2 linked regions of the Terriglobus albidus genome follow. The protein of the gene in region 1 interacts with the protein of each later gene in a pairwise test. Links are inferred from orthologs where the notes say so. Each region holds a gene or a part of one and is shown on either strand. Other genes may lie near its edges. The genes, in order: FTW19_RS12585 and dnaE.

What was found.
Region 2: the proteins of FTW19_RS12585 (region 1) and dnaE interact in binary tests that used the Escherichia coli proteins (3 or more experiments, as listed by UniProt). The link is inferred for Terriglobus albidus from one-to-one orthologs.

What each region holds. Positions count from the first base shown.
Region 1 is NZ_CP042806.1:3,166,823-3,172,564, forward strand. The notes cover bases 1,929-4,900. They hold FTW19_RS12585 (pyridoxal phosphate-dependent aminotransferase), read right to left. Parts: upstream 4,017-4,900; coding sequence 2,841-4,016; downstream 1,929-2,840. Other genes in these bases: FTW19_RS12575 (MoaD/ThiS family protein), read left to right, coding at 1,929-2,178; FTW19_RS12580 (hypothetical protein), read right to left, coding at 2,328-2,828; FTW19_RS12590 (DUF3309 domain-containing protein), read right to left, coding at 4,144-4,293; FTW19_RS12595 (lmo0937 family membrane protein), read left to right, coding at 4,584-4,736; lon (endopeptidase La), read right to left, coding at 4,800-4,900. Outside these bases: FTW19_RS12565 (peptidase M18), read right to left, coding at 1-198; thrC (threonine synthase), read left to right, coding at 561-1,844; more of FTW19_RS12575, read left to right, coding at 1,897-1,928; more of lon, read right to left, coding at 4,901-5,742. UniProt on the Escherichia coli protein: Shows aminotransferase activity with methionine and histidine as substrates, and to a lesser extent also with phenylalanine.
Region 2 is NZ_CP042806.1:3,783,421-3,790,253, reverse strand. Bases 1,548-5,610 are described here. They hold dnaE (DNA polymerase III subunit alpha), read right to left. Parts: upstream 5,267-5,610; coding sequence 1,748-5,266; downstream 1,548-1,747. Other genes in these bases: FTW19_RS14775 (YdcF family protein), read right to left, coding at 5,452-5,610; FTW19_RS14785 (family 43 glycosylhydrolase), read left to right, coding at 1,548-1,620. In the rest of the region: FTW19_RS14790 (DUF885 family protein), read right to left, coding at 1-529; more of FTW19_RS14785, read left to right, coding at 583-1,547; more of FTW19_RS14775, read right to left, coding at 5,611-6,063; DNA repair protein RecN, read right to left, coding at 6,081-6,833. UniProt on the Escherichia coli protein: DNA polymerase III is a complex, multichain enzyme responsible for most of the replicative synthesis in bacteria. This DNA polymerase also exhibits 3' to 5' exonuclease activity. The alpha chain is the DNA polymerase catalytic subunit.

The sequences.
Region 1 (5,742 bases):
GTAGTCCTTGTAGGGTTCCGCAAAGGCGAAGACGTCGGACTTCTGCTGCGGCGTTAGCGTGAGCCAAACGGACTTGGAGGCGACCTTGCCGTCCGGGTTCAACGGGGTCTCCTGTGCGGCGAGGGGAAGCGTAGCTGAGGACGCAAGAGCAACGGAGAGGGCCGTGAAGGCGGTGGTGCGGACCAGGAATTTCAGCATGGCGGAAGAATAAACCGAAAAGGGCGGTTTTCTTGCAATTCAATGCACTTAGCCGCCGTTGAGTGCTGCCATGGCTTGTCTGGAGCCGTATGGCGTGGTACAAACAATACATTCAAGCGAACCCGCAAGGGTAAGCGCGAATTTCATGAAGAGTGGTTGAGGGACGAGCCCTGTGACACCACGACAACCGGACAGAACAAAGGCGTACCGGTGTCAACTCTCTCCTGGCGACAGGGAACATGAGATTCGGAGTAGGAAAGTTGCAAGTTCCCACCCCGCGCCTCCTCGTTCCCGAGTTAAGGGCGCCATCCAAGAGAGACGGTCATAGGTAAAGCCCTCCGCCATATGGAGAGCAAGGCCCTATGTCTTCCGGTGCGTGTGCGCCCTACGATCTGAAGTGCAAAGAGTGCGGCAAGAGCTATGGCAAACAGCCGCTTTCTATCTGCGATGAGTGCTTTTCGCCGCTTGAGGTCTTTTACGACCTGGACGCGGTGAAGGGCAGCGTGACCCGGGAGTCCATCGCTGCCGGGCCGGCAAGCATCTGGCGCTATCGTGCGCTGCTTCCCATTCCTGAGGGTTTCCAGCCCGATCTTCCGGTGGGCTTCACACCATTGGTCAAGGCCAAGAACCTGGGCAAGCGTCTCGGCGCTTCCGATATCTACGTGAAGAACGATGCCGTCTGCTTCCCGACGCTAAGCTTCAAGGACCGTGTCGTCGCTGTGGCCTTGGCCAATGCCCGCTACTTCGGCTTTGATACCGTCGGCGCGAGTTCGACTGGCAACCTGGCGAACTCAGTGGCTGCGCAGGCCGCCCGCCTGGGTCTGAAGAGCTGCATCCTGATTCCGGCTGACCTGGAGCCGGCAAAGATTCTGAACACGCTGATCTACGGCGCGCGCCTGGTGCGCATTGATGGCAACTACGACCACGTCAACCGCCTGTGCTCGTTGATCGCCGACCAGTACAACTGGGGCTTCGTCAATGTGAACCTGCGGCCTTACTACGCTGAGGGTTCGAAGACGATGGGTTATGAGATCGCCGAGCAGCTCGGCTGGCGTCTGCCCGACAACGTCGTGGTGCCGATGGCTGGCGGATCGCTGATCCGGAAGATCAAGAAGGCCTTCGACGAGCTGGTGTATCTCGGCATCGTCGAGGCAAAGCACGTGAAGTTCTTCGGAGCGCAGGCTACGGGCTGCTCGCCGATCACCCACGCGGTGAAGAACAACCTTGACCGCCACGAGCCGCAGAAGCCGAATACCATCGCCCGCTCGCTGGCGATCGGTAACCCGGCGGACGGCCCATACGCAGCCCGTCTGATCCGCGAGACCGGCGGCTGGGGTGAGGATGTCTCCGACGTTGAAGTTGTCTCCGGTATCCAGGAGCTGGCAGAAACTGAGGGCATCTTTACGGAGACAGCAGGCGGTGTAACCACCGCCGTGACCGCGAAGCTCTTCGCACAGGGCCGCATCGGTAAGGATGAGACCACGGTGGTCTGCATCACAGGCAACGGCCTGAAGACGACCGATGTGCTGCAGGGCAAGTACGACGTCGGACGCGCGGTGAAGCCGCGGCTGGCCGAGTTCGATGCCTATCTGCGGGAGCTGGATGGTCTGCCCGCTGCGGAAGAGGCTGAGCTGGTGGCTCAGTAGTGCTGGGCTGATGCCCAGGTGGACGAGAAACAGAAAGAGCAGGGAAGATTCAATGTCAATCAAAGTACTTTTGCCGACCGCCTTTGTCCGCCATACCGATGGCGTGAAGAAGGTTGACTCCGCCGCTACCAACCTGCCGGGCTTGGTCGATGACCTGGGTGTGAAGTTCCCGGCGCTTGGTGCGCATATCAAGGACGAGCAGGGTAAGTTGCGCCCGTTCATCAACGTCTACGTGAACGATGAGGACATCCGCTTCCTGGGTGGCGAGACCCACACGTTTGAAGACGGAGATGAGATCATGCTGATCCCGTCGATTGCCGGCGGGTGTGTGTAAGGCTTCGTTCCGCGTGAAAAAGAAGAAAGCCCACCAATTCGGTGGGCTTTCTTCTTTTTTTACGACGGAGATGCCTATGAGAAGCAATAAGAAGCAGATTTCTCCGCTTCGCTACGAAATGACAAACAAAGGTCGTCGTACTTTTCCTTCTATTTTCCCTTCTGTGAGAGGGAAGGGAGATGTTCGTCACGAATAGCATCGAGCCGCTCATCGAGCGTCTCAGGTGAGGACGAATGATCCCAAGGATCGAGTGGGATGTCGCAGCTTCCTTTCGAGTGCCAGTAGGCTGCTGATCGTATCGAGGCATTAATCGCGAAGAATGCGAGGACGCGAGGAGCAAAGTCGTTCTTCTGATTTTGGGATGGCTCGTGCGACTCGAGTGCTACAACGAAGGCTACCGCCAGTAGGCCCATGATGGCGTCGGTCATCTTCAGCCAATAAGGCACCCACAGTGGATAGCGAGACCAGAAGGACTTTCGTGGCGGAAAACCCTCGGTGATACTCACCAGCATTGCCAGCCCCAAAATGATCCAGGCTGCTTTCTTCGCGAATGGAAGAAGCGCCTCAAAAAAAGTAGCTACCAAGACAAGCACGCCGCCGACACAAAGTGTGACGGCGGCGTGCTTCATTGCGTGTGAGGTCAGTTTCATCGAGGTTGATTTTTACAGGGACCGAAGCCGTCTGCAGGCCTCGTCCAACGCGTCGTCCTTCTTCGCATAGCAGAAGCGCAGCAGGTTCTCTCCTTTGCCCGCACGGAAGAATGCTGACCCAGCCACGGCAGCCACGCCAACCTGTTTGAGCAGGTTGCGCGCCTTCTCCTTCGAGGTGGAGCCTTCAACGCGGGAGACATCGGCAAGGATGTAATACGCTCCCTGCGGGACAGTCGGCGTGAGTCCGGCATCTGCAAGTGCAGCTACGGTCTTGTCGCGCTTGGCGACGTACTCGGTCCGCATGTCGGTATAGAAGCTATCAGGAAGGTCGCACAGGCCTGCGGCCACACCATGCTGCAGCGGAGCCGGAGCGGATATGAAGAGCAGGTCGTGGAAGTAGGCGATGGACGGGGTCCAGCGCTTACTGGCGTGCAGGTAGCCGAGACGCCAGCCGGTGACGGAGAAGGTCTTGGAAAAGCCGGCGATCGTGATCGTCCGCTCCGCCATGCCGGGCAGTGTTGCCGGGGAGATATGCTCGTGACCGTCGTAGAGGAAGTACTCGTAGATCTCGTCGGTGATGACGAAGAGATCCGCATCGATCGCGATGGTAGCCAGTGCCTCCAGCTCCGTGCGCGTGAAGACCTTGCCTGACGGATTGCCGGGCGTATTGACCAGGATGGCGCGGGTTTTCGGCGTGATGGCGTTTGCCAGGGCTTCGGGATCGAAGTCCCAGCGGGGCGCAGTCAACGGAACAATCACAGGCTTCAGGTTCAGGCCCAGCAGCATGTTGACGTGGTAGCCGTAGAAGGGCTCGAAGACGATTACTTCATCGCCTGGATCGAACAACGCCATGCAGGTCGCCAGCATGGCTCCGGTGGTTCCGGTCGTGACCAGGATCTCGCCATCGGGATCGGCGGTAATGGCGTTGTAGTGCGCAAACTTGCGCGCGATAGCATGGCGCAGGGAATCGATGCCGTCCATACGCGCATAGATATTGAAGCCATTACGCATCGCGTTGACGGCGCCTTCAATCACAGGATGCGGCGGGTCCGTATCGCAGACGCCCTGGGACATATTGATGCCATCGATGGCGTTGCATGCGATGGTCATGGCGCGGATCTCAGATTGAACGATGGAGGGAGCCAGTTTACTGAGTCGCAGGGCAGAGCTGGTAGAAGCAATTGGCATCGAAGACGCTCCTGGGATGTGCTTTCGATGATAGCAATTGCCCGTCGAGGGCATGTCATCCAATTGCCAGTACTGACCTTCATCATCAGCCACTGGATGACATACCCTGGATTCCGCGAGGCCTGTTCTAAACTCCGCGCGTCAGCAGAAGTACCAGCACAATCAGCAGGATCAGGCCAAGACCGCCGCTTGGGTAATAGCCCCAGCTGCGGCTGTAAGGCCAGGCCGGAAATGCGCCAAACATCAGGAGAAGCAGAACGATCAGAAGGATAAGCATAAAAACCTCCAGAAAGATCGATGAGGTAGATGCCGAACATACGCATTTGGGCTGCCCTGGCCTGTATCCCGCTAAATATAGGTAGCTAAAGCAACAAAAACGCCTCTGCGGGACTCTTACTTCCCGCGAATGCCGCGCTAGTGCGTTTTCCCTTGGGTGCAGCGTAGGGTTTTCGCATTCTACGGGCGTTTCCCGCAATGAAAACGCCACTGGACGCCCTTTCCGGAATACCCAGCAACGGGAAAACGGTCTATGGGTGCGGACTTCGACACAAAAGGGAGGACACAATCATGTTCCTGCTTCTGGCAATCATCCTGGTTCTGGCGTGGTTTGGTGGATTCACGCTGATGCATGTCTCAGGCTTCCTGATCCATCTGTTGCTCATCTTTGCGGTGATCTCGCTGATCATGCACTTCATCGGCGGGTCGCGGAAGGCGGTATAGAACTGGGGCAGCAAAGAAGAAGGCCGGGCAATCGCCCGGCCTTCTTGCTTCTCTCATTGCGGCTTACTGGTGGGTAACGACCGGCTGGACGGTCTCGGTGAGCGGGACTCCAAGCGCATCCGGTGTTTCTTCCTTCAGATCCGGTAGCTTGCCTTCCAGGGCGATCTGCAGCACCTCATCCATGTTCTCGACAAAATGCATCTTCATGCTGTTCTTCAGCAGGTCAGGGAGGTCGGCGAGGTCCTTCCGGTTATCCGCCGGCAGGATCGCTTCAAAGATACCGGCGCGATGAGCGGCCAGCAGCTTCTCCTTCAGACCACCGATCGCCAGTACTTTGCCGCGCAGCGTGACCTCTCCTGTCATGGCGACGTCCCGGCGTACCGGAATCTTCGTCAGGGCAGAGGAGAGCGCAGTCGCCAACGTAATGCCGGCCGACGGACCATCCTTGGGAATGGCGCCTTCGGGCACATGTACGTGGATGTCGATGTTGCGATAGAAGTCCTTGCTGAGGCCCAGGTGATGCGCCCGTGAACGAACGTAGCTGAGGGCCGCCTGTGCTGACTCCTGCATGACGTCGCCGAGCTGGCCGGTGGTGGTGAGCTTACCCTTGCCGTCCAGCACCTGTACTTCGGTCTGCAGAATGCTGCCGCCAACCTCAGTCCAGGCAAGGCCGGTGACCAGGCCGACCTCACTCTTCTCCTGTACCTGCGACTCGCGGAAGCGAGGCACGCCAAGGAAGTCGGAGAGGTTGTCTTTCGTTACCTCTTCCTTGTGCTTGGGCCCGTTCTTTACGACACGGCGAGCTACTTTGCGGCAGACATTGCCGATCTCGCGTTCCAGGTTACGAACACCGGCTTCGCGGGTGTAGGAGCGAATAATGTCCTGGAGGGCGTCGTCGGAAAAGACGACCTGCTTTTCGGTCAGTCCCGTCCCTTCGCGCTGTTTCTTGAGCAGGTACTGCTTGGCGATCTCGAGCTTTTCGATGTCGGTGTAGCCTGACAGGCGC
Region 2 (6,833 bases), 620 kb from region 1 along the record:
GAATATCTGTGAGGTTCTTCTTCCCTTCCTCCAGCGTGTAGGGCATGCGCTCCATGCGGGAGAGAATGATCTCCTCGCGCGCCGGCGTAATCGGTGGCTTCGGCAGAAGCGCGGCATAGACCGAACCGAGGCTCTGATCGACGTAGAAGAACGGGTTCTCCTTCCACATCGGGAAAACCGTCAACTCCCAGTGCACCCGTGCAATAGCGGAGCCAAGCAAGCGGTAGTCCACCTGGTCGGCAACCGGTTCCCCCGCTGCGGAAAGGGCGCGCCACTGCTTCTCAAACGCATCGACCTTCGCCTTGTACTGTGTGACATCGCCTGGCGCCCAATGAACGACAAACGGTTCCGCGCGTTCGATGCGAGGAATGTCGTCGTTGGTGAAGGGCTGCTCCGTGGCTCGCCACGTCCAGAACTCCTCGCTCAGAGTGCGAAGCTTCGTCTGAAACGCGGAGGTTTGCGCGGCGGCAGTCGGCAGGGATGATGCAACAGCAAACAGAGAGAGCAGGGCGATCCGTTTGAGAGGCATGCAGACAAACTAACAGCTTGACGGAGAAGGCGGCACCCGTGAAGTATCACCCCATGAAGCGATTGCTCTGCTGCCTGTTTCTACTGCCGGAACTCTTCCTCGCTCCCCATACAAAGGCGCAGCAGTCCCCTGCGGCGACGGTACCTCTGTACCGCGACCCGGTCCATGATGGAGCCGCCGATCCGGTCGTGATCTGGAATACGCAGCGCAAGGCATGGTGGATGCTATACACCAACCGGCGCGCCGATATCGAAGACAGCACCGGCGTGCGCTGGGTGCACGGCACGCGGATCGGTATTGCGGAGTCCCGCGATGGAGGAGCGCACTGGAAGTATCTCTCCGAGGCGGATATTCCCGCCGAGAAACCCGATTACACGTTGTGGGCTCCTGAGGTGATCCAGGTAAAGGGCACGTATCACATGTTTCTTACCGTCGTTCCCGGAACCTTCAGCGACTGGAATGCTCCCCGGTATATCGAACACCTCACCAGCACCGATCTTCTCCACTGGAAAGAGATTGGCAAGCTTGAGCTCGGATCGGATCGCGTCATCGATGCCTGCCTCTTCCGCAAGCCGGATGGCGCGTGGCGTCTCTGGTACAAGAATGAGCGCGATGGTTCCAAAATCTATATGAGCGACTCCACCGATCTGGAGCACTGGAGCCCGGCAGGAATCGCCGTAAAGACACGCGGAGAAGGACCAGTGGTCTTTGGTTGGAAAGGGACGTACTGGTTGATTCAGGATGCCTGGAATGGTCTCGGTGTATTCCATTCCAGTGACCTGACAAGCTGGGAGCGGCAGCCGGAGAACCTGCTGCAAAGCCATGGAGCAAAGCCCACGGACGATGCGCAGGGGCAGCATCCGGATGTTGTGGTCGACGCTGCGGGCCGCGCATGGCTCTTCTACTTCACCCACCAGAGTGGCAAAGATGAAAAACCAGGCGATCCCCAATGGAAGCGTCGCACGGTCATGCATGTCACTGAACTGCACGAGAACGGTGGTGTCTTACAGGTAAACCGCGATGCTCCCGCGGAGATTCACATGCTGCCACCGCCGAAGAACAAGAAGAGCGATACGGCCGGGGCCTGGTAATTTAGCGGGATAGAGCGAATGACTACGAATCATTCGGTCGGAGGTTCGACTCCTTCCGCCATCCAGCCTCGAAAGCAAAGACCCCACCCAATATGAAACAGGATCCCGGCATTTATGCCGATTGTTTTTAGTCGATGACGCGGACGGCGCCCTGGCCTACGAGCTCCTCGACCTGGTCGATGAAGAGCTTGTCCGCGGCGACGGAGAGTCCCTGTGGCTCCAGGACGGCGCAGAACTGCCCCGGTTCCTCCAGGTCGAGCAGCACCTTTCCCGGTCCGGGCGTCCCCTGGAAGAGAGCAAGTAGCTTCTCCAGCAATGCTGCATCCGGATGATGCAAAGGCACCTTCACGCGGAGCGCTGCCGGCAGCTTGATCTTCACATCTTCCAGCGCCTGGATCGAGGTGACGGAGAGCTTTGGCGCTGAGTCCTCTTCACCACGTAGCGTTCCACGCATAAGCACTGGAACGTCGATCTTCAGCTTCTCGGCCAGCTTCTCGTAGTCCTTGGGAAAGGCGATGATGTCGATCTTTCCGGTCTGGTCTTCGAGCGCCGCGGAGGCATACATCTCACCGGAACGCTTGGACTTGGCCACCTTCAGCCCGGTAATGACACCGGCGATTTGAATCTCATTGGCGCTATTGTCCTGGCCCCGGCGGAAGACCTGGGGCTCCGGCTTCATCTCACAGGCGGTGGCTGTGTCCACCACCTTGAGGTTGCGCAGCTTCTCGCGATACTTGTCCATCGGGTGACCGGAGACGAAGAAGCCTAGCACCTCTTTCTCATTCTGCAGGCGCGTATGTTCATCCCAGTCGGGGACCTTGGGCAGGTCATCATCTGCCTTCTTCGCGACGTCAGGCTCTGCATCGAAGATGCCGAAGAGACCATGCTGCCCTGTCTCGGCATCGCGCTGAGACTTCTGTGCGCGCTCGATCGCCCTATCCAGCGCCGCCATCACGCGGGCACGTGAACCGAAGCTGTCCATCGCGCCGGCTTTGAGCAACGACTCCAGCACGCGCTTATTCATCAGCCGCAGGTCGACCTTCTCGCAGAACTCCCAGATCGACGCGAAGCCAGCCTTTCCTTCCGACTGCAGCACGGTACGGGCCTGCTGAATCGATTCGATCGCATTGCCGCCGACGTTCTTGATCGCAGCCAGGCCGAAGCGGATCGCGTCGCCGACCGGGGTGAAGTTCGCCGCGGAGATCTGCACATCCGGCGGCAGTACCGTGATTCCCATTTCGCGGCACTCCTGGATGTACTTCACCACGTTCTCTGGTTTGGACGTTTCCGAGGTCAGAAGCGCAGCCATGAACTCCACCGGATAGTGGGTCTTCAAATAAGCCGTGTGATAGGCCAGCAGAGCGTAAGCGGCAGAGTGCGACTTATTGAAGCCGTAACCGGCGAACTGCTCCATCAGGTCAAAGAGCTGGCCGGCTTTGTCCTTGTTAAACTTGCGTTCTACCGCGCCGGTCATGAAGATGCTGCGCTGCTTGGCCATCTCAGCCGGGTCTTTCTTACCCATGGCGCGGCGCAACAGGTCAGCGCCGCCGAGCGAGTAACCGCCGATGGCAGAGCTGATCTGCATAACCTGCTCCTGATAGACGATGACGCCAAGCGTCTCTCTCAGGATGGGTTCCAACTCCGGGAAGGTGTATTCAACAGCACGGCGTCCCCACTTGCGCTCGATGAAGTCATCGATCATGCCGCCCTGGATCGGACCGGGACGGTAAAGCGCGTTGAGAGCGGTAAGGTCTTCCACGGAGGTGGGCTTATAGCGGCGCAGTACGTCGCGCATGCCGCCGGATTCAAACTGGAAGACGCCGGAGGTCAGTGCCCGGTGAAAGACCTGTTCGTAGGTCTTCTCATCGTCGAGCGGCACCTTGGCCATCTCGACATCAACACCCCGGTTGGACTTGATCAGTTTCAGACAGTCGTCGATAACCGTGAGTGTCGTCAGACCGAGGAAGTCCATCTTGAGAAGACCCATCTTCTCGACGGCCTTCATGTCGTAGGCAGTAACGATATCGTCGTTCTTGGCGCGTGTAACAGGAACGAGTTCGGTAAGCTTGGTCGGCGCGATCACGACACCGGCGGCGTGTACACCGGCTCCGCGCACCAGGCCTTCCAGCCTCATCGCTGTATCGATCAACTCACGGATCTTCGGATCCTCATAAGCCTGCGCCAGTGGAGGTGAGTCCTTGAGCGCCTGCTCAATGGTGATGCCAATGGTTGCCGGAATCAGCTTTGCGACCCGATCGACTTCGCCATATGGCATGTCAATCGCGCGACCGACGTCCTTGATCGCGGCCTTCGCGGCCATGGTGTTGAAGGTGATGATCTGCGCTACCTGATCGCGTCCGTATTTGCGCGTGACGTGCTCGATGACTTCGCCGCGGCGGTTCATGCAGAAGTCGATGTCGATATCAGGCATGGAGATACGCTCAGGATTCAGGAAGCGCTCGAAGAGCAGCTCGTTCTGCAGCGGATCGACGTCCGTGATCTCCATGCAGTACGCCACCAGTGAACCGGCAGCGGATCCACGGCCTGGACCGACAGGGATATCGCGCTCGCGGGCGTACTTGATGAAGTCCCACACGATGAGGAAGTAGCCGGGGAACTTCATCTGCTTGATACAGTCGATCTCGCGGTTCAGGCGCTCTTCGTATTCCGTGATGGTCTTACGCAGCAGGCCGCGCTCCTGCAGATGGCGGATGGCTGTTTCCTTGCGCTTCTGGAAGCCCTCGCGACAGACCTGCTCGAAGTAGCTGTCAATGGTCGCGCCTTCCGGCACGACGAACTCCGGGAAGGGATTTTTGACCTTGTTGAGCTTCACGTTGCAGCGATCGACAAACTGCATCGTCCTGGTGCAGACCTCGGGCGCATGCTTGAAGAGCCGGTGCATCTCCTCGGCGCTCTTGATGTAGAACTCGTTGGTATCGAATCGAAAGCGATTGGGATCATTGATGGATCCGGCGGTCTGGACGCATAGCAGGATCTCGTGGGCACGGCTGTCATCGTCGGCCACATAATGGCTATCGTTGGTAGCGATCAACGGGATATTGAGTTCTTTTTCGAGCTTGAACAGCGCTTCGCAGACGGGTTTGTCCGGTTCGAGACCGTGATCCTGGATCTCAAGAAAGAAATTCCCCTTCCCGAACATCTCCTCAAACATGCCGGCTGTGCGCTTGGCCTCATCGTACTTACCTGCCATCAGGTGCTGGTTCAGTTCACCGGCGAGGCATCCGGAGAAGGCAATCAGGCCCTCGGTGTGCTTTGACAGAAATTCCTTGCTGACACGCGGCTTCCGATAGAAGCCATGCAGGGCTGCTTCACTGGTAAGACGAACAAGATTTCGGTAACCTTCTTCGTTTTCGGCGATCACCAGGAAGTGGTTATAGCCGTCAGCGAGTTCGCGGTGGTCCGCAGTCTTCGACAGGTAGAGCTCACAGCCGATGATGGGCTTGATGCCCTTCTTCTCCATGGCGGCAGCGAAGTGCACCGCGCCGTAGATGTTGCCATGGTCGGTCATGGCGGCAGCCTTCTGGCCTAGTTTCGCCAGGTGAGAGGCTAGTTTATCGACGTCACATGCGCCGTCCAGAAGCGAGTAGTCGGTGTGCAGGTGAAGGTGGGTGAACTCGGCTGCCATGGGTTAATTCTAGTGAGCTTTGGCAGTGGCTGCAGGATGTTGAAAAGGCGGTACCGAACCTGGTTCGAGGCCAACTTCATTGGGATGGGTTATTCTGCTTTGTCAATTCGCAGCGAAGCGGAGAAATCGGCTTCTCTACCCGACCAGAATCCTACGCAGTTGGGAAAGCCATCGCCCGAGCGAAGTTACTGGGGCAGGAACTTCGACTTCGGGAAACCCTTGCGGCGGAGTGTCCAGCAGTACTGCGCTTCATTGAACTCAAAGACAGCTTCACGCCACCAGCCGTCCTCGGCCGGCTTAGCGGAGCCGTCTGTCTTCCATTCCAGCGGGAAATGCGACAGGATCATGCCTGCGCGCGGCAGATGGCTCTTTGAGCTGACCACCTCCGCCGAGTGCCAGCCATGCTGCTTCATGATCTCGTTCGAGTAATAGATATTCTGAACCGTATTCTGTGCCTTGCCCTCTTCGATTACGGCAGATTCCGGAACGCCCTGCTGCTCGGCATAAACAGCCATTGAGTGGGCCTCAACAAAGCGATTGTGTGCCGCCCCGCCAGTCATAATGATGACCGGAGCAATGCCTGCCTTCCACTGCCTGACACCTTCAAGCACTCGTTCTCTCTGCTCCGGTGAAGGGGTTCCATCATCCTTCGAAGGCGTGCCCAGCACAACAATGGCGTCAAACTTCGCCTGCTGCGTATTGGAGTTCGGCAAACTCCAGTGAGCGATCTCCAGCCCGCCAAGGATAACGACGGCAACTAACAGCAGCACCAACCCGATCCACTTCAGCGTTCGCATCGATCCTTTATCGCTCCTCACACAGATTCTGCAACTTCGGCTTCGCCGATCATCTGCTCGGCATTCTTGCGGCTGGCATCGGTAATGGTGGCGCCACTCAGCATGCGGGCAATCTCGTCCACGCGCTCTTCCCTGCTTGTCTCCCGTACGCCGGTGCGAGTCTTGCCTGCCTTCACCGTCTTCTCAATCACCAGGTGTGTATCGGCGAAGGCCGCGATCTGAGGCAGGTGCGTAATGCAGAGTACCTGCTGGCCTTTGCTGAGCTGCTTGAGCTTGCGTCCCACGGCCTCGGCTGCTCGTCCACCGATGCCGATATCGATTTCGTCAAAGATCAATGTGCGCGGCAACGGCGTCTTCTTACGCAGCTTGCTGACACCGTCCTCGACCGATACCTTCAGCGCCAGCATGACACGCGACATCTCGCCGCCGGAGGCGATCTCTGTCAATGGAGCCAGAGGCGCCCCCACGTTGGTCGCGATAAGGAACGAGATATTGTCCCAGCCGTGCACCGTCCACGCGCCCTCGTCTTCTTCCCAGGTGACCTTTACCTCGAAGCGGACCTTCATGGCGAGATCGTTGATCTGCTTCTCAGCAACCTTCTCCAGGCGAGCAGCGGCGCTCTTGCGTTCGGCCGTCAGCCGTCCCGCGACGAGACGATACTCCAAGGCTGCCGCCTCCAACTGCTTGCGGACCTGCTTGACGAGCTCGTCCCGGTTTTCGATCTCACCCAGCTTGCGGGTGACTTCCTGCCCGTGTGCGATGACTTCAGC